DNA from 4 places in the Pseudomonas lini genome. Region 3 is predicted to be linked to each of the others. Evidence: predicted binding sites of a transcription regulator. Region 3 holds the regulator's gene; each other region holds the start of a gene.
The links. Region 3 encodes FliA, which starts transcription of late flagellar genes. Its sites were predicted from a motif close to CTAAAGTTTNNNNNNNNNNNGCCGNTAA; they were not measured.
Positions count from the first base shown of each region.

Region 1: a site for FliA is predicted at 2,120-2,147, ahead of AB3226_RS09485 (chemotaxis protein CheW). Genes of this name have one in related genera too.
Region 2: a site for FliA is predicted at 2,697-2,724, ahead of AB3226_RS08090 (methyl-accepting chemotaxis protein). Genes of this name have one in related genera too.
Region 4: a site for FliA is predicted at 2,253-2,280, ahead of AB3226_RS01095 (methyl-accepting chemotaxis protein). Genes of this name have one in related genera too.

Region 1 covers NZ_OZ061318.1:2,120,135-2,125,142, forward strand. Annotated here, with positions in the region: gene hmpA (NO-inducible flavohemoprotein) at 1-266, opposite strand, end outside; gene norR (nitric oxide reductase transcriptional regulator NorR) at 413-1,966, shown strand; gene AB3226_RS09485 (chemotaxis protein CheW) at 2,213-3,115, shown strand; gene AB3226_RS09490 (GNAT family N-acetyltransferase) at 3,143-3,601, shown strand; gene AB3226_RS09495 (hypothetical protein) at 3,749-4,075, shown strand; gene AB3226_RS09500 (YkgJ family cysteine cluster protein) at 4,159-4,908, shown strand; gene AB3226_RS09505 (transporter substrate-binding domain-containing protein) at 4,963-5,008, opposite strand, start outside.
Region 2 covers NZ_OZ061318.1:1,782,952-1,787,959, reverse strand. Annotated here, with positions in the region: gene AB3226_RS08095 (glycosyltransferase family 4 protein) at 1-452, opposite strand, end outside; gene AB3226_RS08090 (methyl-accepting chemotaxis protein) at 675-2,564, opposite strand; gene AB3226_RS08085 (helicase HerA-like domain-containing protein) at 2,739-4,226, shown strand; gene AB3226_RS08080 (DUF721 domain-containing protein) at 4,387-4,842, opposite strand.
Region 3 covers NZ_OZ061318.1:5,071,747-5,076,754, forward strand. Annotated here, with positions in the region: gene flhA (flagellar biosynthesis protein FlhA) at 1-500, shown strand, start outside; gene flhF (flagellar biosynthesis protein FlhF) at 512-1,837, shown strand; gene fleN (flagellar synthesis regulator FleN) at 1,955-2,785, shown strand; gene fliA (RNA polymerase sigma factor FliA) at 2,782-3,522, shown strand; gene AB3226_RS22965 (chemotaxis response regulator CheY) at 3,690-4,061, shown strand; gene AB3226_RS22970 (protein phosphatase CheZ) at 4,092-4,880, shown strand; gene AB3226_RS22975 (chemotaxis protein CheA) at 4,934-5,008, shown strand, end outside.
Region 4 covers NZ_OZ061318.1:231,921-236,928, forward strand. Annotated here, with positions in the region: gene AB3226_RS01075 (LysR substrate-binding domain-containing protein) at 1-494, shown strand, start outside; gene AB3226_RS01080 (MmcQ/YjbR family DNA-binding protein) at 491-850, shown strand; gene AB3226_RS01085 (DUF1294 domain-containing protein) at 857-1,288, opposite strand; gene AB3226_RS01090 (undecaprenyl-diphosphate phosphatase) at 1,285-2,115, opposite strand; gene AB3226_RS01095 (methyl-accepting chemotaxis protein) at 2,408-4,042, shown strand; gene pnuC (nicotinamide riboside transporter PnuC) at 4,275-4,838, shown strand; gene AB3226_RS01105 (AAA family ATPase) at 4,835-5,008, shown strand, end outside.

The DNA of each region.
Region 1 (5,008 bases), 3.0 Mb from region 3:
TGCAGCGCCACGTGCTTGTTGATGATCTTGGCCACCAGGTCGCCCAACTGATCGAGCTGGTCGATGTGCCGCGCATACATCAGTACACCGTTGGCCAGGGCGCGAGGCTGATCACCGCTGGTCTGGTGAGCCTGGTTGAACAGCGGGCGGACTTCCGGGTATTCAGAGAGCATCATGCGGTAGAAGTGAGTGATCAACGCTTCGCCGCCGCTTTCCAGCAACGGCACGGTGGACTTGACGATGGCACGGTCTTGAACGCTAAGCATAAGAGCAACCCCTGGCTTTATATGAATAACGTTTACGTATCAGTTTCCATGCCAACAATTAAATCCTTATAACTCATATAGTTAAAAACACAGTAGTCATATCGACACGCGACGCTTTATAGTCACACCGACTACACGGAGTCATTATGACTGCAAAATTACTGCTCACGACCCTGCTGCCCCTGGTCTCCGACCTGTCCCGCGAATTGCCCGAAGGCGAGCGCTACCGACGCTTGCTCGAAGCCATGCGCGCCCTGCTCCCTTGCGACGCCGCAGCCCTGCTGCGACTCGATGGCGAATGGCTGGTGCCGCTGGCGGTGGATGGATTGAGCACCGACACCCTCGGTCGACGGTTCAAGGTCAGCGAACACCCGCGCTTCGAAGTGCTGCTCAGCAGTCCCGGTCCGACTCGCTTCGCCGCCGACAGCGATTTGCCCGATCCTTATGACGGTTTGGTCGATGGTCTTCACGATCACCTGGAAGTCCACGACTGCATGGGCTGCCCGTTGTTTATCGACGAGCGTCCGTGGGGTTTGCTGACCCTCGACGCGCTCGACCCTGAACGTTTCGAACCGATCGAACTGGACGCCCTGCAAGCCTTCGCCAGCCTCGCCGCCGCCACGGTCAACGCCGCCGAGCGCATCGAACGGCTGGCCAATCGCGTCGAAGACGAACATCAGCGCGCCGAGGTTTACCGTCAGGCCAGCGGCCAGCAGAGCCGCGAAATGATCGGCCAGAGCAAGACTTACAAACGTCTGGTGGAAGAGATCAGCCTGGTGGGCGGCAGCGACCTGACGGTGCTGATCACCGGCGAAACCGGAGTCGGCAAAGAGCTGGTGGCCCAAGCCATCCACGCGGCGTCCCCACGGGCCGACAAACCGATCATCAGCCTCAATTGCGCCGCCCTGCCAGACACGCTGGTGGAGAGCGAATTGTTTGGCCATGTGCGCGGTGCTTTCACCGGCGCGACGAATGATCGGCGCGGCAAGTTCGAACTGGCCAACGGCGGCACATTATTTCTCGATGAAGTGGGCGAACTGTCGCTGACGGTACAGGCCAAATTATTGAGGGTGTTACAAAGCGGTCAACTGCAGCGCCTGGGGTCGGACAAGGAGCATCAGGTCGACGTGCGATTGATCGCGGCGACCAACCGCGACCTGGCCGAAGAAGTGCGCAGCGGTCGCTACCGTGCCGACTTTTATCATCGCCTGAGTGTTTACCCGCTGCTGGTGCCCGCACTGCGCGATCGCGGTCGGGATGTGCTATTGCTCAGCGGCTACTTCCTGGAACAAAACCGCTCACGCATGGGCCTCAACAGCTTGCGTCTGACCAGCGATGCGCAAGCGGCACTATTGGCGTATGACTGGCCGGGGAACGTGCGGGAGCTGGAGCATTTGATTGGTCGCAGTGCCTTGAAGGCGTTGGGCAACTGCAAACAACGGCCGAAGATTCTCAGCTTGAGCGCGGCGGATCTGGACTTGCCCAATGGCAGCGTTGAACCCGCGCCAGAACCGGTGGATGCTGCGCCGGCCGCTGTGTTGGTTTCAGGGGACTTGCGTGAAGCCACCGAGCATTATCAGCGCCAACTGATCAGCGCTTGCCTGGAACGGCACCAGAACAACTGGGCCAGCGCGGCGCGGGAGCTGGGTCTGGATCGGGCGAACCTTGGACGGATGGCCAAGCGCCTTGGAATGAAGTGACGGCCTCATCGTCGGAACGCCGCCCGGAGCCGGCTCGCTCCCACATTTGATCTTTATGAGACACACATATTGTGTTCGGCGAAAATCCATTGTGGGAGCGAGCCGGCTCCGGGCGGCGTTCCGACGATGGGGTCCTGCCATTCACCCAAATTGCTAAAGCCTGCCCCCGACAAGTCGATAACCCGGCATCGATAGTTGTTGGCGATCTTCTCAATCGCCCATCACCTTTTTCCACAGAAGGTTTTTATGTCTTCCAACAAAGCCCGCGCAGATTCACTTTCGCTTCTGCTGTTTACCTTGCGCAGCGGCAAGCTGATGGCGATCAACCTGCTGAAAGTCAGCGAAATCATTCCCTGCCCGCCGCTGACCAAGCTGCCGGAGTCGCACCCCCACGTCAAAGGCATCGCCACCCTGCGCGGCGCCTCGTTGTCAGTGATCGACCTGAGCCGCGCCATCGGCGAGCGCCCGCTGGAAGACCCGAACGGTGGCTGCCTGATCGTCACCGACGTCAGCCGCTCCAAGCAGGGCCTGCACGTTCAGGCGGTGAGCAAAATCGTCCATTGCCTGACCACTGACATCCGTCCACCCCCCTTCGGCTCCGGCGGTGTGCGTTCGTACATCACTGGCGTGACCTCGGTCGACGGCACGCTGGTGCAAGTGCTGGACATCGAAAAGGTCATCCACGGCATCGCTCCGGCGCAGATCGAAACGGCCCCGACCGAACTGAGCATGGAAGACGCCGAAGTACTCGGCAACGCGCGGATTCTGGTGGTCGATGACAGCCAGGTCGCCCTGCAACAATCGGTGCACACCCTGCGCAACCTCGGCCTGCAATGCCACACCGCTCGCAGCGCCAAGGAAGCCATCGACTGCCTGCTGGACCTGCAAGGCACCGCCCAGCAGATCAACCTGATCGTCTCCGATATCGAAATGTCGGAAATGGACGGCTATGCCCTCACCCGCACATTGCGCGAAACCCCCGACTTCTCGCACCTCTATGTGTTGCTGCACACCTCGCTGGACAGTGCGATGAACAGCGAGAAGGCTCGACTGGCCGGGGCCAACGCGGTGCTGACCAAATTCTCCTCGCCGGAACTGACCAAATGCCTGATCGTGGCGGCCAGGGCCATCGCCGAACAAGGTCACTGAGTTGTGGCTGAGGTTTTTTGTTTTCTGATGCGGCGCAACCTCGCTGAGGATGTGCCGCCTTTCACTTGGCCAAATGGCATTGAGTTGACCCAGTACCGCCCTGAACTTGCCGAAGACGTTCATCACTTGATGGAACTGGGCTATCTGGAAGGTAGCGGTCGCGTACCGGCGCTGGAAATCTGGCAGCAACGTTTCGAAACCGATCCTGAATACGATCCGACCCTGTGCTTCATCGCGCTCGACGCCGAAGGAGTCGTTGGCGTCGCCCAATGCTGGACCAGCGCTTACATCAAGAGCCTGGTAGTGCATCCGCGCGCTCAAGGCCTCGGACTTGGCCGTGCCCTGCTGCTAAATGCTTTCAACGTATTTCAGCAACGTCGCGAAGGTTTTGTGGATCTGAAGGTGCTGGAAAACAACCTTCGGGCCCAGCGTTTGTATGAAAGTGCCGGGATGTATGTGGTCCGCCGGGAGCCGGTTCCAACCTGACACCGCCTTCGCGGGCAAGCCTCGCTCCCACAGGATTCAGGTGATCCCTGTGGGAGCGGGGCTTGCCCGCGAAGAGGCCCGCCCCCCCCCCCAAAAACCATCAGGCATACTCCGACCTCGGCCACTACACGCTAAGGATGCCCAACCATGAAAGCCATCACCCTGACCTTCCTCTGCGTCACCACCCTCGCCACCCCAGCCCACGCCTCCAGCCCCAACGCCTGGGCCACCTACGACAAAGCCGTGCTCGCCAGTTGCACCAAAAACAGTGGCCTGAAAAACGTCAAACCCGTCGGCGACGCCGCACAGTTCGATGACCGGGTCGGTTATACCGCGCTCCTGCTGCAAGGCCAGTACCCGCAAAAACACATGAAAGGCCAGCAAGGCACCGAGCTGTGCCTCTACCACAAGAAAAGCAAAACCGCGTACGTGACCGAGTGGGACTCCATCCGCCCAACAGCAAAAGCACAGTGAGTGGCGCATAACTTGCTTCGGCACAGGCCTTTGCGGTGGCTTTTTGTCGCCATTTCATGCCCCCACAGGTGACTGGCCGTTCGATGAATACAACGTTTTCCTGCGTAGGTTGTGGCAAATGCTGCAACGACCACCACGTGCCCCTGACACTGGCCGAAGCCCGAATGTGGGCGGCCGATGGCGGTCAGGTGATCGTGCTGGTGGAGGCCTTTCTCGCCAATGGCCTGGGCCTGCCCGTGCAGCAACGCGAACATGCCGAACGCCGTTCGGTGGTAGTTCGAAGTGGCACCTGCGAGGCGCACGTGGCGATCACCTTCGCCGCCTACAACGTCGGTCCCTGCCGGAATCTTGACGAAGACAACCTCTGCCGCATCTACGAACGCCGACCGCTGGTGTGTCGCATCTACCCGATGGAAATCAATCCGCACATCCCGCTCAACCCGGCTATCAAAGAATGCCCGTCCGAGTCGTGGGAAACAGGGCCGGATTTGATCATCGGTGGTGAACTGGTGGATCAGGAACTGGCGGGATTAATTCAGCGCTCGCGTCAGGCGGATCGCGATGAGATTCAGACCAAGGATACGATTTGCGCGTTATTGGGGATTCGGACGACCGCGTTGAAGGGGGATGGATTTACAGCCTATTTGCCGGACATGACTGCGTTTGCCATGGTCATTGATCAGGTTTCAGCGCAATCGCAGATGGAGCCGGGTAGTGACTGGTGGTTTCACGTGTCGGGTGAGGATATTGCCGGGCAAGTGCAGGCGGCAGGTGCACAGGTGGCGACCGATACACCGGTTAACTATGCGTTTATTTCGTTGCGGGCAGCCTGAAACACCCAACCACTGCACAACTTTCGTTGCACAGTGGCTTTGTCTGACGGTGAGTCAGCGAGCTGCAACCGCAAGGCATTCGACTTCCACCCGTGCATTC
Region 2 (5,008 bases), 3.3 Mb from region 3:
AGAACCCGGTCGAAGTTGCCATAAAGTTTGCTGACATAAGCTTCGATATTGGGAGTAACCCAATTGCCCATGCGATTGCTGACCAGCAGCGGCAGGTCCGAATGATAAAAGCCGATCACCGGCACATCGAGTTGCCGCTTGGCGTCCAATGCAGCCCAAGCGGTCAGGTAGGGGTCGCCGACTTCAATCAGATCGGGCTGTAAATCCTGCAGAACATTGCGCCACGGCGCGAGACGGAGGGGGAAGCGATAACCCTTGCCAAAGGGCAGGGCCGGGGCCGGAACCGTGTAAATGCCATCCTGTTCACTTAAATGTGCCCCAGGGATCAGCAAGCTGTGACGAATACCTGGCTTGTTGCCCAAGCGGCGGTGTTTGGCATCCAGATAAGTGCGCACGCCACCGCTGGCTGGGGCGTAGAACATGGTTATGTCAGCGATATGCACGATGAACATTCCTCCGGGACCGTCGTTCTCCCTTTGGTTGACCTATATGAAGGATAGATGTTCGGTTGGGGTTTTGCGGCGAGGGGTGTCAGCGGGGTTTTGCGGGGCTTTACAGATCGCCATCGCGGGCAAGCTCCGCTCCCACAATGATCTTCGATGAACACAAATTTTGTGTACGACAGAGATCACTGTGGGAGCGGGCTTGCCCGCGAAGAGGCCGGTGAGAGCGACTTAGATACGGAAACTACCCACCAACTGCTTCAATCGCGAAGCCTGTTGTTCAAGGTCCGAGCACGCTCGCAATGTCGACTGCAAATTCTCCACGCCTTCCTGGTTCAACGTGTTGATCTCGGTGATATCCACGTTGATCGACTCAACCACCGCCGTCTGTTCCTCGGTCGCTGTAGCCACGGATTGGTTCATGCCGTCGATTTCGCCGATGCGCAACGTCACGCTGTTCAAGCGTTCACCGGCCAGGTTGGCGATTTCCACGCTGTCCTGGCTGTGGCGCTGGCTGTCGCTCATCGTGCTGACGGATTCGCGGGCGCCGATTTGCAGCTCCTCGATCATGGTTTGCACCTGTTGCGCCGACTCTTGTGTGCGGTGCGCCAGGTTGCGCACCTCGTCGGCCACCACGGCAAAACCGCGCCCGGCTTCACCGGCCCGCGCCGCTTCAATGGCCGCGTTCAGCGCCAGCAGGTTGGTTTGCTGGGAGATGCTGGTGATCACTTCGAGAATCTGCCCAATGTTCACGGTTTTGCTGTTCAGCGATTCGATGTTGGTGCTTGAGGCGCTGAGCATGCTCGACAGCTGATTCATCGCGGCAATGCTGCGATCCACCACTTGCTGGCCGTCTTCGGCCAGGCTGCGCGCGTCGCTGGCTTGATTCGACGCTTGCGCGGCGTTGCGGGCGATTTCCTGGGCCGCGGCGCCGAGCTGATTGATTGCCGCGGCAACGCTGCTGGTGCGCGAGGCTTGCTGGTCGGAATTGAACATCGACGAGTTCGAGGCGGCCACCACACGCAGGGCTACTTCGTTGACTTGACCGGTGGCCGAGGACACTTCGCGGATCGACGTATGAACCCGTTCCACGAAACGGTTGAACGCCGTGCCGAGGATGCCAAATTCGTCCTGATTCAGGATGGTCAGGCGCTTGGTCAGATCGCCTTCTCCGTCGGCGATGTCTTCCATGGCGCGGGTCATGACGTGCAGCGGCTGGATCAGGATGCGGATCAGCATTCCCAGCAGGGCGATGATGATCGCCACGGCAATCACGGTTGCGACGACCGCCGAGGTGCGGAATTCGCTGAGCATCGAGAAGGCTTTGTCTTTATCCACCGACAGGCCGATGTACCAGTTCACCGACGGCAAGCCTTTGATCGGGGTGAACGTGACGATGCGGGTTTTGCCGTCGACCTCGACTTCACTGATGCCGCCGCTGATGCGTGGGGTGTTCTTCGGGTAAGCCTCGTTGAGGGACTTCATCACCATGGATTTATCCGGATGGACCAGGATCTTGCCGTCGGCGCTGACCAGGAAGGCATAGCCCATGCCGCCGAAGTCACGCGCGGTCAAGGTGTCGATCAGGGTTTGCAGACTCAAGTCACCGCCTACCACCCCCACGCTTTGCCCGGCTTTCTTCGAGGCGGTGGCGATGGAAATGATGGTCTGACCGGTCGCCGCATCTATATAAGGTTCGGTCAGCGTCGAGCCATTGCTGTTCACCGCGCCTTTGTACCAAGGGCGAACTCTGGGGTCGTAGCCGTCCGGCATCTTGGAGTCCGGGCGGTTGATGAAAGTGCCGCTGGCATCGCCCAGGTACCTGGCCATGAAGGTCGACTCCAGAGCCTTCTGTTCAAGCAGGTTGGCGACGTTGGATTGTTCGGGGTTGATGGCAATGTTCTGCGCGAGGCCCTCGATCAACAGGATGCGACCTGTCAGCCAGGTCTGAATGTTGTTGGCGGTGACGTCGCCCATCTCATTGAGGTAGTTGTCCAGATCCTCGCGGATGGCATTGCGCTGTAAATAGTCGTTGTACAGTGTGAACGAGGCGAAGGCAGCAATAACGATGAGGGCGGCGGCAAGCAGGATTTTATGACTGAAGCGCAGATTTTTGTTCATGGCTTGGGGTTCCGCTAAGGTCTTATTATTCAGGGCGTGCTTTTATAACGGCACGCAAAACGGGCAGTGTTGAAATCAAGCTGATATTTCCGTCCTCTCCTTAGGGGGATTACCGACGCTTTTCAGTCTTTTATATCGGCCGTGAAGGATCAAAGATTAACCATGGGTGACAAAATGCCTGACTCATTGCAACTCGTTATCGGCGCCGACCTTGCGGGCCAGTCTGTCGCCCAGGCCATGCGTCTGGCCAACCGTCATGGCTTGGTAGCGGGCGCTACCGGGACCGGTAAAACCGTCACCTTGCAGCGCCTGGCTGAAGCCTTCAGCGATGCCGGCGTTGCGGTATTCGCAGCGGACATCAAGGGCGACCTGTGCGGCCTGGGCGCTGCCGGCAATCCCCAAGGCAAAGTCGCTGAGCGGATCGCCGGCATGCCCTGGCTGAACCATAAGCCTCAGGCGTATCCAGTGACCTTGTGGGACATTAACGGTCAGTCCGGCCATCCACTGCGCACCACCTTGAGCGAAATGGGCCCATTGCTGATCGGCAGCCTGTTGGAACTGACCGACAGTCAGCAGTCGGCCCTGTATGCCGCGTTCAAGGTGGCCGACCGCGAAGGGCTGTTGCTGCTGGATTTGAAGGATTTGAAAGCGCTGCTCAATCACCTGCGCGACAACCCCGAATTATTGGGGGATGACGCCGCGCTGATGACCACCGGTTCCAGCCAGGCGCTGTTGCGCCGTCTGGCGACGCTCGAACAGCAGGGCGCCGAAGCGCTGTTCGGCGAACCGGCGCTGCAACTGGAAGACATGTTGCAACCGGCGGTGGATGGTCGCGGGCGCATTCACTTGCTCGACGCCAGCCGTCTGGTGCACGAAGCGCCGAAGGTCTATGCGACGTTCCTGCTGTGGTTGCTGGCCGAACTGTTCGAGCAATTGCCGGAGCGTGGCGATGCCGAGAAACCGCTGCTGGCGCTGTTTTTCGACGAGGCGCACTTGTTGTTCGCCGGTACGCCCAAGGCGTTGCAGGAGCGTCTGGAACAAGTGGTGCGACTGATTCGCTCGAAAGGCGTGGGGGTGTATTTCGTCACCCAATCGCCGGGCGATTTGCCGGATGATGTGTTGGCTCAACTGGGCCTGCGCATTCAGCATGGTTTGCGTGCATTTACCGCCAAAGAACAGAAATCCCTGCGTGCGGTGGCCGACGGCTTCCGGCCGAACCCGGCGTTCGATGCCTTGTCGGTATTGACGGAGCTGGGGATCGGCGAGGCGCTGGTCGGCACCTTGCAGGACAAGGGCACGCCGGGGATGGTCCAGCGTGTCTTGGTTGCACCGCCGCAATCGCGGATCGGGCCGCTGACCGAGGCTGAGCGCACCGTGCTGATTGCCGGTTCTCCGTTCAAGGGCCGTTATGACAAACCGATCGACCGTGAATCGGCATATGAAGTGCTGATGGCGCGCAAAGGGCTGGCGCCGGATCCTGAAGCCGCGCCGGGCAAACCTGCACCTGAAGAGCCGAGTTTCACCGAACAGGCCGGGGAATTCCTCGGCACGGCGGCAGGCCAGGCGTTGAAATCAGCCATGCGACAGGCGGCAAATCAATTGGGCCGACAATTGGTGCGCGGGTTGATGGGGTCTTTATTGGGAGGCAGCAAGCGCCGATAGCGACTGGGCAATCAAAATGTGGGGGCTGGCCTGTGGCGAGGGAGCTTGCTCCCGTTGGACTGCGAAGCAGTCCCCTCTTTTTGGGGATAAGGGGGGCCGCTTCGCGGCCCAGCGGGAGCAAGCTCCCTCGCCACAGGCCCGCTCCCACATTGGTTTTATGTCAGGTTTTGGGTTTTGCGTGCGCCGCCAGGCGTTCGAGGGCCGCCCGCAGGTTCGGGTCGGTAATCCCGTCAGCCGTCGCCTGAATGGTCGCCGCCGCATCGGTCGACAAATTTATCGTATGCCCCGCCGCCCCTTGCTGAACGGTAGGCGGCTGAACCTTGAACAGGATCCGCGTCAGGCTGGCGAACTCGTCGAACAGCTGTAGCTGCCGTTGCAGACGCTTTTGCTGATAACGCAGGCGGGTGGCCCAGTGGCCGTCGGTGACAATCAGCAATAAACTGCCTTCACGCCACGACGCCACATGGCAATGCTCGCGGGCAGCCGGCTGCAACTGACTTTCCACCAGACGTTGTAAATGACCCAGGCGTTGAGCGTGGCCAAAAATGGCTTTCAGCGGTTTGGCTTCGCGAAGCAGAACGGCGGGTGCTCTGGCCGTGAGAGGGCGAAATGCCATGATCGAACACCTGAAGTAACAGAACGGCCATGGTAACAGAAAGCATCCGTTGCCCCCGACCCATTGCTTTGCGAGCGCTTTACCCATTAAATCAACGAGTAACTTGTACCCTCGATGGGTTGAAGTTCAGCAAAAAGCCCTTATTTTAAGTGAGCCCCGTTACAGC
Region 3 (5,008 bases):
CGCAACTGCTCAAAGTCTTGCAGGCATTGCTGGCCGAACAAGTACCGGTACGAGACATTCGCAGCATCGCCGAAGCCATCGCCAACAACGCCGCCAAGAGTCAAGATACTGCCGCTTTGGTGGCCGCGGTGCGCGTCGGCGTATCCCGCGCAATCGTGCAAAGCATTGTAGGCACTGAGTCGCAGCTGCCTGTGATCACCTTGGAACCAAGGTTGGAACAAATATTGCTCAATAGTCTTCAGAAGGCAGGACAAGGCTCGGAAGAGGGTGTTCTGCTGGAGCCAAGCATGGCAGAGAAACTGCAACGCTCGTTGATCGAAGCGGCGCAGCGTCAGGAAATGCAAGGTCAACCGGTGATTCTGCTGGTGGCCGGTCCGGTTCGCGCGATGCTCTCGCGATTCGGCCGACTGGCAGTCCCGGGTTTGCATGTGTTGGCTTACCAGGAAATCCCTGACAACAAGCAAGTGACCATCGTTGCGACAGTAGGGCCCAACGGCTGAGGTAGTGGTTTATGCAAGTTAAGCGTTTTTTCGCCGCCGATATGCGTCAGGCCATGAAACTGGTTCGTGATGAGCTGGGCGCCGATGCCGCCATCATTGGCAATCGCCGGATCGCCGGCGGTGTCGAGCTGACGGCTGCCCTGGATTACAAATTGTCGGCGCTGGCCCCGCGTGTTCCGAACATGGAACTCGAGGACGAGTTGCGCAAGACCCAGTCGCGGATCGTCACCGCCCAGGCCGAACTGAGCCTGCGTGGCGATGGCGAGAGCGACAAAGCCACCAATCGCCAGTTGTTCGCCGGCCTGCCGTTGACCGCCGCCGAGCCACTGATCGAGCCAACGCTGGCCGAGCCTCGGCGTCCGGCACCCGCGCCTGCCGCAGCGACCGGCGTCGATCCGCGTGCGTTCGACTCGATGCGTTTCGAGCTCAACAGCCTGCGTGAACTGATGGAAGTGCAACTCGGCTCGCTGGCCTGGAATCAGCTGCAAGGCAGCCGTCCGGCCCAGGCCAACCTCTGGCGTCGCCTGCAACGCATCGGTCTGTCCGGCCCGTTGTCGCGCGATCTGCTGGCACTGATTACCGACATTGAAGAACCCCGTCAGGCCTGGCGCATGTTGCTCGCGCACCTGGCGCGGATGATTGCCACCCCGCAAGTTGAGCCACTGGAAGAGGGCGGCGTGATTGCGATGGTCGGCCCGGCCGGTATGGGCAAGACCACCACGCTGGCCAAACTCGCCGCCCGTTACGTGCTCAAGTACGGCGCGCAGAACATCGCGCTGGTGAGCATGGACAGCTACCGCATCGGCGCTCAGGAACAGCTCAAGACCCTGGGCCGCATCCTCAATGTGTCAGTCACCCACGTCGACCCGGGCCAATCGCTGGTGCAGGCGCTGGAACCTTTGCTGCGCAAACGCGTGGTTCTGATCGATACCGCCGGCCTGCAGGCCAGCGATCCGGCACTGCGCATGCAGCTCGAAAGCCTGGCCGGACGAGGGATCAAATCAAAAAATTATCTGGTCTTGGCAACCACTAGCCAAAAACAGGTTCTAACCGCCGCTTATCATAGTTACAAGCGTTGCGGGCTAGCTGGCTGCATCCTGACTAAACTGGATGAAACGGCAAGCCTGGGTGAGGTGTTGAGCCTGGCCATCAGTCATGAATTGCCGGTGGCTTACCTGACCGATGGCCCGCGGATCCCGGATGATTTGCATCTGCCGCGTCGTCATCAGTTGGTCAGCCGCGCCGTTAGCGTGCAAATGCAGGAAGAACCCAGCGAAGAAGCCATGGCTGATATGTTCGCTGACCTCTACCACAGTCCGACCAAGCGGGTTGGCTGAGGTATTAATGAACAGTTTTTGTACCTACATCGATGGTCTGCCAATGCATTGTTCAGTTGGTGAACGCGCAGCCAGTAATGTGGCCTCCGTCTAAGTAAGACAAGGTAAAGAAATAACATGGGCAGCATGCATCCCGTACAGGTGATCGCGGTGACCGGCGGCAAAAGTGGCGTCGGGAAGACTAACGTGTCAGTGAACTTGTCCCTGGCTCTAGCTGAGCTCGGCCGGCGCGTCATGCTGCTGGATGCCGATCTGGGGCTGGCGAACGTCGACGTCCTGTTGGGGCTGACACCCAAACGTACTTTGGCCGATGTGATCGAAGGCCGGTGTGAGCTGCGCGACGTGCTGCTGCAAGGGCCCGGCGGTATCCGCATCGTCCCGGCCGCGTCCGGCACCCAGAGCATGGTTCATCTGAGCCCGGCCCAGCATGCCGGCCTGATCCAGGCCTTCAGCGACATCGGCGACAACCTCGACGTATTGGTGATCGACACCGCTGCGGGCATTGGTGACTCGGTAGTCAGTTTCGTTCGCGCAGCCCAGGAAGTCTTGCTGGTGGTGTGCGACGAGCCGACCTCGATCACTGACGCCTACGCGCTGATCAAACTGCTGAACCGCGACTACGGCATGAATCGTTTCCGCGTCCTGGCCAACATGGCGCAGAGCCCGCAGGAGGGCCGCAACCTGTTCGCCAAGTTGACCAAGGTCACCGATCGCTTCCTCGACGTCGCCTTGCAATACGTTGGCGCGGTGCCTTACGACGAAAGCGTGCGCAAGGCCGTGCAGAAGCAGCGTGCCGTCTACGAAGCCTTTCCCCGTTCCAAGTGCGCTCTGGCATTCAAGGCCATTGCGCAGAAGGTCGATACCTGGCCGCTGCCGGCCAACCCGCGTGGGCATCTGGAATTTTTCGTCGAGCGCCTCGTGCAACAAACGGCAGGACCCGTCCTATGACAGCCAGTGGTTACAACCTCTACAAGAACTCGGCACGTGACGCGCAGTACGAACTAATCGAGCGTTACGCGCCCTTGGTAAAACGCATTGCCTACCATTTGCTGGCGCGTTTGCCGGCCAGTGTCCAGGTCGAAGACCTGATCCAGGCCGGCATGATCGGCCTGCTTGAAGTATCAACCAAATACGACGCCAGCAAAGGCGCGAGTTTCGAGACGTACGCGGGCATTCGAATCCGCGGCGCGATGCTCGATGAAGTGCGCAAGGGGGACTGGGCGCCACGTTCGGTTCACCGCAATACCCGCATGGTCAGCGACGCGATTCGCTCGATTGAAGCTAAAACCGGCCGTGACGCTAAAGATCACGAAGTTGCGGCCGAACTCCAATTGAGTCTCGACGATTATTACGGGATTTTGAACGACACCCTGGGTAGCCGGTTATTCAGTTTCGACGATCTGTTGCAGGACGGCGAACACGAAGGGCTGCATGAGGATGGCGCCAGTGCTCATCTCGAGCCGTCACGCGATCTGGAAGATGAACGCTTCCAGGCGGCGCTGGCGGACGCGATTGCCAATTTGCCGGAGCGTGAGCGACTGGTGTTGGCGCTGTACTACGACGAAGAGTTGAATCTCAAGGAAATCGGTGAGGTCCTGGGGGTCAGCGAATCGCGGGTCAGCCAGTTACACAGCCAGTGCGCGGCCCGTTTGCGGGGGCGTTTGGGGGAGTGGCGAGCGCGCTGAAGGCAGTGTGGGGACACTGCGAATGGAGCAGGTGTGGTGTTGAACCGCGCCGGTTTCGATCTGTTGTGCTCCAGACAGTCATTGAGTGCTTTGCCGGATTGATTGAAATGGCGCGTCCAGGTGCTGGACGCGTTTAAGACTGCTTGGAGGTCGAATTGAACAAGAACATGAAAATCCTCATCGTTGATGACTTCTCAACGATGCGGCGGATCATAAAAAACCTGTTGCGTGACCTTGGGTTCACCAACACGGTCGAGGCTGACGATGGCATCACTGCCATTCCGGTTCTCAACAGCGGGGGCATCGACTTTCTGGTAACGGACTGGAACATGCCTGGCATGACCGGCATCGATCTGCTGCGTCACGTGCGCGCCGATGAAAAGCTCAAGCACCTGCCGGTGCTGATGGTGACCGCTGAAGCCAAGCGCGAGCAAATCATCGAAGCCGCTCAGGCGGGTGTGAACGGCTATGTGGTCAAGCCATTCACGGCTCAAGCGTTGAAAGACAAGATTGAAAAGATCTTCGAACGCATCGGTTGATGTGCAAAGCCAGTCCGTCACGGGGGAGCTATGGAGCAAAACGAATCTTCACAGGGCGATTTCGAATCGACCCTGAAAAAACACGCGGTCGAACTGGTCGAAAGCCTTGAAAAAGGCAGGTTCGGCGACGCTGTGCAACTGATCCATGAGCTCAACCAGACCCGTGACCGCGGCCTGTACCAGGAAGTGGGCAAGCTCACCCGCGAGCTGCATAGCGCGATCGTCAATTTTCAGATTGACCCGCACATGCCGCAAGCCGAGGAAGTGTCTCAGATCACCGATGCCACTGAGCGCCTGGGTTATGTGGTCAAGCTGACCGAGGCCGCGGCCAACCGCACCATGGACCTGGTGGAAAACGCCACGCCGCTGATCAATGGCCTGAGCGATGAAGCTCAGGCGCTGAGCACGGATTGGGGACGGTTCATGCGTCGCGAAGTCGGGGCTGAAGAGTTCCGAGAACTGGCCAGGCGGGTTGACGGTTTCCTGACACGCAGCAGCGAAGACAACCGCGTCGTGTCGAGCAACCTCAACGACATTCTGCTGGCCCAGGATTACCAGGACCTCACCGGTCAGGTGATCAAGCGCGTGACCCAGTTGGTCACCGACGTTGAAAGCAATCTGCTCAAGCTCGTGCTCATGGCCAGTCAGGTCGACCGCTTTGCGGGTATCGAACATGACCATGAAGCGATGCTCGCTGAAAAAGATCCACAAAAACATCTCTCTCAGGGTGAAGGTCCGCAGATTCATGCCGATAAAAGAGAAGACGTTGTGTCCGGTCAGGACGATGTGGACGATTTGTTATCCAGCCTAGGATTTTAGAGTTTTAGCATTTTAGGTTTTTTAGGTTTTTAGACCTCAGGAGCACCCCCTTAATGAGCTTCGGCGCCGATGAAGAGATCCTTCAGGATTTCCTGGTTGAGGCCGGCGAGATTCTAGAGCAACTGTCC
Region 4 (5,008 bases), 4.8 Mb from region 3:
TCGACGTCGCCTTGAGAGTGCGGGATCTGGGTGATGAAGATCCATTGCTGGTCACCCGCCGCCTGCGTCAGGCTCAGATGCTGATGGTTGCCAGCCCTGCATTTTTGCTCGGCCGTGAAATCAATCATCCCGAAGACCTGAAAAATCTGCCCGTGCTCGGCGCTCTGGAAGCCGACCGCATGGTGCACATCCGCATGTTTGATCAAACAGGTAAAAGCTATGATCTGAGCCTGGAAGCGCGATTGGGGATCGACGATTTCATCGTGCGCAAAGCCTGCACCCTCAGCGGCCAGGGTTTTACCATGCTGCCCATGATGCATTGCGAGCAGGAGCTGAAAAACGGCGAGCTGGTGCAACTGTTACCTGACTGGTCATTGCCGGGCGGCTGGCTGCAAGCCGTCTACCCTCATCGACGCGGGGTGATGCCGGCCGTGCGTGCCTGGATCGACCATCTGATCGAATCATTCAATGCTTGTGGGGACAGACTGTTATGAAAGCGGGACTAATGAGCGAAGAGGACGTCGCGCAATTCTGCCTGGCGTTGCCCGGTGCGCGGGAGGATTACAAGTGGGGTGGCGTGCGGGTGTTTTCGATTGCCGGGAACAAGATGTTCGCCTTGCAGAACTTGCGGGGGCAGTCGCTGGCGTTCAAGGTCGACAAGGACCTGTTCCTGGGCCATTGCGACCGGCCGGGCATTCACCCGGCGCCGTATCTGGCCCGGGCCCAGTGGGTCATCATGGAAACGCCCTACCCGCTGGGCACCGAAGAGCTGCAAGGCTTGCTGCAACGTTCCCACCAACTAGTGGTGAGCAAGTTGCCCAAGCGCACGCAGGTCGGCTTGCTGCTTTAAAGGGCTTTAAAGCACTGCAAACAGGTTAGCGCCCAGAAACAGCTGATCGATCCAGAACACCTGATGCATCAGCACGATGAGCCAGAACACCAACTGAAACGAGACTTTGCGGGTCTTGTGCCGAAACGCTTGCTGGGCCAGCAAGGCACCCGGCCAACCACCCGCCAGCTCCACCGCGTGCAACACGTTCTCCGGCGTGCGCCAACTGTCGGCGCGGGCCTTGTGCTTGTCGCTCCAGTACAGGAAAAACGCCAGCACGCTGACGATGCCGTAGGCCGCCAGGGGAATCACCGACACCCCGCGCAGCCACAGCGACACCGAGCCAAACAACGGCACTGCGCACAGCACAGCGAACACCAGCAGTTTCAGCCGCAGGTTCTGAATGGCCCCCCCGGACTTGCGTCCGGGGTTATTGTTGCGCGTACTGGAATCGTTCATGGCTTGACTGCTGTCCAGTCGACCCAGCCGAATTGCCAGGTGGCCAGGATTACCAGACCGAACGCAATGCGATACCAGGCGAACGCCGCGTAACTGTGGCTGGCGATGAATTTGAGCAAGCCCCGCACGGCGATCATCGCAAAGATAAACGCAGTGACGAAGCCAATGGCGAACACCGGAAAATCAGCCGGCACAAACAGGTTGCGGTATTTGTAGCCCGAGTACACCGCCGCGCCGACCATGGTTGGCATGGCGAGGAAGAACGAGAACTCGGTGGCCGTCTTGCGCGACAACCCGAACAGCAAACCGCCAATGATCGTCGAGCCAGAACGCGAGGTCCCCGGAATCATCGCCAGGCATTGGGCGAAGCCGACCTTCAGGGCATCTTTCCAGGTGATGTCGTCGACACTTTCAGCATGCACTTCATGTTGACGGCGTTCAGCCCACAACATGACGATCCCGCCCACGACCAATGCGGTGGCCACGGTAATCGGGTTGAACAGATACTCGTGAATCAAGTCGGCGAAAATCACCCCCAATACCACGGCCGGCAGGAAGGCAATCAACAGGTTCGCGGTAAAGCGTCGAGCGCTGGGCTGCGTCGGCAAACCGATGACCACGTCGAAGATTTTGCGGCGAAACTCCCAGACCACCGCCAGGATCGCCCCGAGCTGAATAATGATGTTGAAGGCCATGGCCCGCTCGCCCCCAAAGTTGAGCAAGTCCGCCACAATGATCTGGTGCCCGGTACTGGAAATGGGCAAGAACTCCGTCAGCCCTTCTACAACGCCTAAAATCAATGCCTGAAAGGCCGTCCAAAGATCCATCAATCCCCCAAGAAGCAATGCCCCAGGCATGCCCCGTTAATATTTTTAAGCATTCAATTGCGATCAGCGTAGCTGACATCCCGCGCGCGCAAAGATCCCCACAAAACCGTAAAAATTCCGTGAAAAACAAACTGGAACTCAGGTTTTTTCGCGCGGGGCCGAAATCCTATCAGACACGCCCTGTTTTCGCTGCCGCGTAATAGGACCTGAGTCGAATAGGCCCCATTGGCAAAGTGTGGTTGGATGCTGGCGATCATTTATTACAAGAACAAGAAACCGGAGTAACAGCGTTATGAACAGCTTGCGCAGTGTATCGATCAGCCGACGCTTGTGGCTCATCTTGATCGTGGCCGTGGTGATGCTATTGACGTTGGGCGTGCTGATGCTCAAGCAAATTCACGACGACCTTTATCAGGCCAAGGCTCAGAAAACCCAGCATGTGGTGCAGACTGCCAGTGGCATCCTCACCTATTACCACAGCCTGGAAACCGCCGGCACCCTCACCCGCGACGCCGCGCAAAAACAGGCACTGACTGCCGTGCGCGGTCTGCGCTACGACCAGAACGATTATTTCTGGATCAATGATCTGACGCCCGTCATGGTCATGCACCCGACCAATCCGAAACTCGAAGGCCAGAACCTCTCGACGATCCGAGACCCGGACGGTTTCGCGCTGTTCAACGAGATGGTCGCCATCGCCAAGGCCAAGGGTGCGGGCATGGTCGATTACCGCTGGCCGAAACCGGGCGCCAGTGCACCGGTGGAAAAAACCTCTTACGTGAAACTGTTCGAGCCTTGGGGTTGGGTGATCGGTTCGGGCGTATACATCGATGACATGCAGGCCGAGTTTTATGCTCAGGTCTGGAAGGCCTCTTTCGTGGGACTGGTGATTGCCCTGATCATGGCGTTGCTGGTGATCATGATTGCCCGCAGCATCGTGCGCCCATTGCAGGAAACCGTGAACGCCATGGCCAACATCGCCAGCGGTGAAAGCGACCTGACCCGCAGCCTCGATACCCACGGCCAGGACGAAGTCACGCAACTGGCCCGGCACTTCAACGCCTTTACCGCCAAACTGCGCCTGGTGATCAGTCAGCTGCAAACCTCCGCCAGCGCACTGGGCCAGTCTTCCAGCGAACTGGGCAACGATGCCGCGCAAGCTCAGCAACGCAGCCAACAGCAATCCCAACAAATGGAACTGGTGGCGACCGCGATCAACGAAGTGACCTACGGCGTGCAGGACGTGGCCAAAAACGCCGAGCACGCGGCCAGCGAAATGCGCAATGCCGAGTCTCAGGCGCAACAGGGGCAGGTCAATATCGACGGCAGCTTGCAGCAGATCGACAAGCTGTCTTCGACCATCGATCAAGCCGTCGAAGTGATTCGCACGCTGGCCAACGAAAGCACGCAAATCGGCAGCGTTCTGGAAGTAATCCGCTCCATCGCCGAGCAAACCAACTTGCTGGCCCTCAACGCCGCCATCGAAGCCGCCCGGGCCGGCGAGCAAGGTCGCGGGTTTGCGGTGGTCGCCGATGAAGTGCGCCTGCTGGCACAGCGCACCCAGAAGTCCACGGCGGAAATCCAGTCGATGATCGAACGCCTGCAAAGCCATTCCGAAGCGGCGGTCAAGGTGATTGGCGACAGCAGCCGTGCGTCGCAACTGACCATCGAACAGGCCGGCCTGGCGGGCGCCAGCCTGAATGCCATCGGCCAGGCCTTGCGCAACCTCAACGGGTTGAACGCTTCGATTGCCAGTGCGACCTTGCAGCAGGCCCACGTGGTGGAAGACATCAATCAGAACGTCACCCAGGCAGCAGGGTTGTCCCATAGCACGGCACTGGCGGCCGAACAATCGAGCGTGGCCAGCGTTCACCTCAAGGAACTGAGCGAACAGCTGAACGGGTTGCTGAAGCAGTTTCGGGTGTAACTCCGTCCCAGCATCCCCGCTGTCCCCTGTGGGAGCGAGGCTTGCCCGCGAAAGCGGTGTGTCAGGCGACATCAATATTGACTGTACCGCCGCCATCGCGGGCAAGCCTCGCTCCCACAGGGATTGCGTTTGATTGCCTGGCATTGGCAAGCCCTCTTCCCCACAACAAGCCCATTCCCCACAATCCGGGTACAATTCGCCCCCCTCATTTTTACGACACCAAGGAACCTCCATGTCCGGGCTTGAACTGTTTGCTGCCGCCCTCGGCGTGATTGCCGTATGGCTGACGGTCAAACAGAACCCTTGGTGCTGGCCGATCGGCCTGGTCATGGTGCTGCTGTATAGCTGGATTTTTTTTGAGGTGAAGCTGTATTCAGACATGCTGCTGCAAGTGATCTACGCCGCGTTGCAGCTCTATGGCTGGTGGCAGTGGACTCAGGGGACCGCGACTCATGGCAAGCGGCAGGTCAGCCAGCTGGATGGCAAATCCATCGTGCTCGGCCTGACCGTGGGCGCGGTCGGCAGTCTGCTGCTGGGCGCCGCGATGGCTCACTGGACCGATGCCGCCCAGCCTTGGCTCGATGCGGCGTTGACCGGTTTTAGCCTGGTGGCGCAGTTATGGATGGCGCAAAAACGTCTGCAATGCTGGCCGCTATGGATCGCGCTGGACATCATCTTTGTTGGTCTCTTCATCTATAAAGCGCTGTACCTGACCGCCGGCCTCTATGGGGTATTCGCATTGCTGGCGGTGCACGGCTGGCGGACATGGCGCACCGACCCGGCGTTGCGCACATGAAAGTGCTGGTACTCACGGGGCCTGAATCCAGCGGCAAGAGCTGGTTGGCCGCCGAACTGCAACAGCAATTCGGCGGCGCGCTGGTGGGCGAATACGTGCGCTGGTTCATTGAGCAGGAGGCACGAGACACGTGCCTGGCCGATATCCCCGAAATCGCTCGCGGTCAGTTG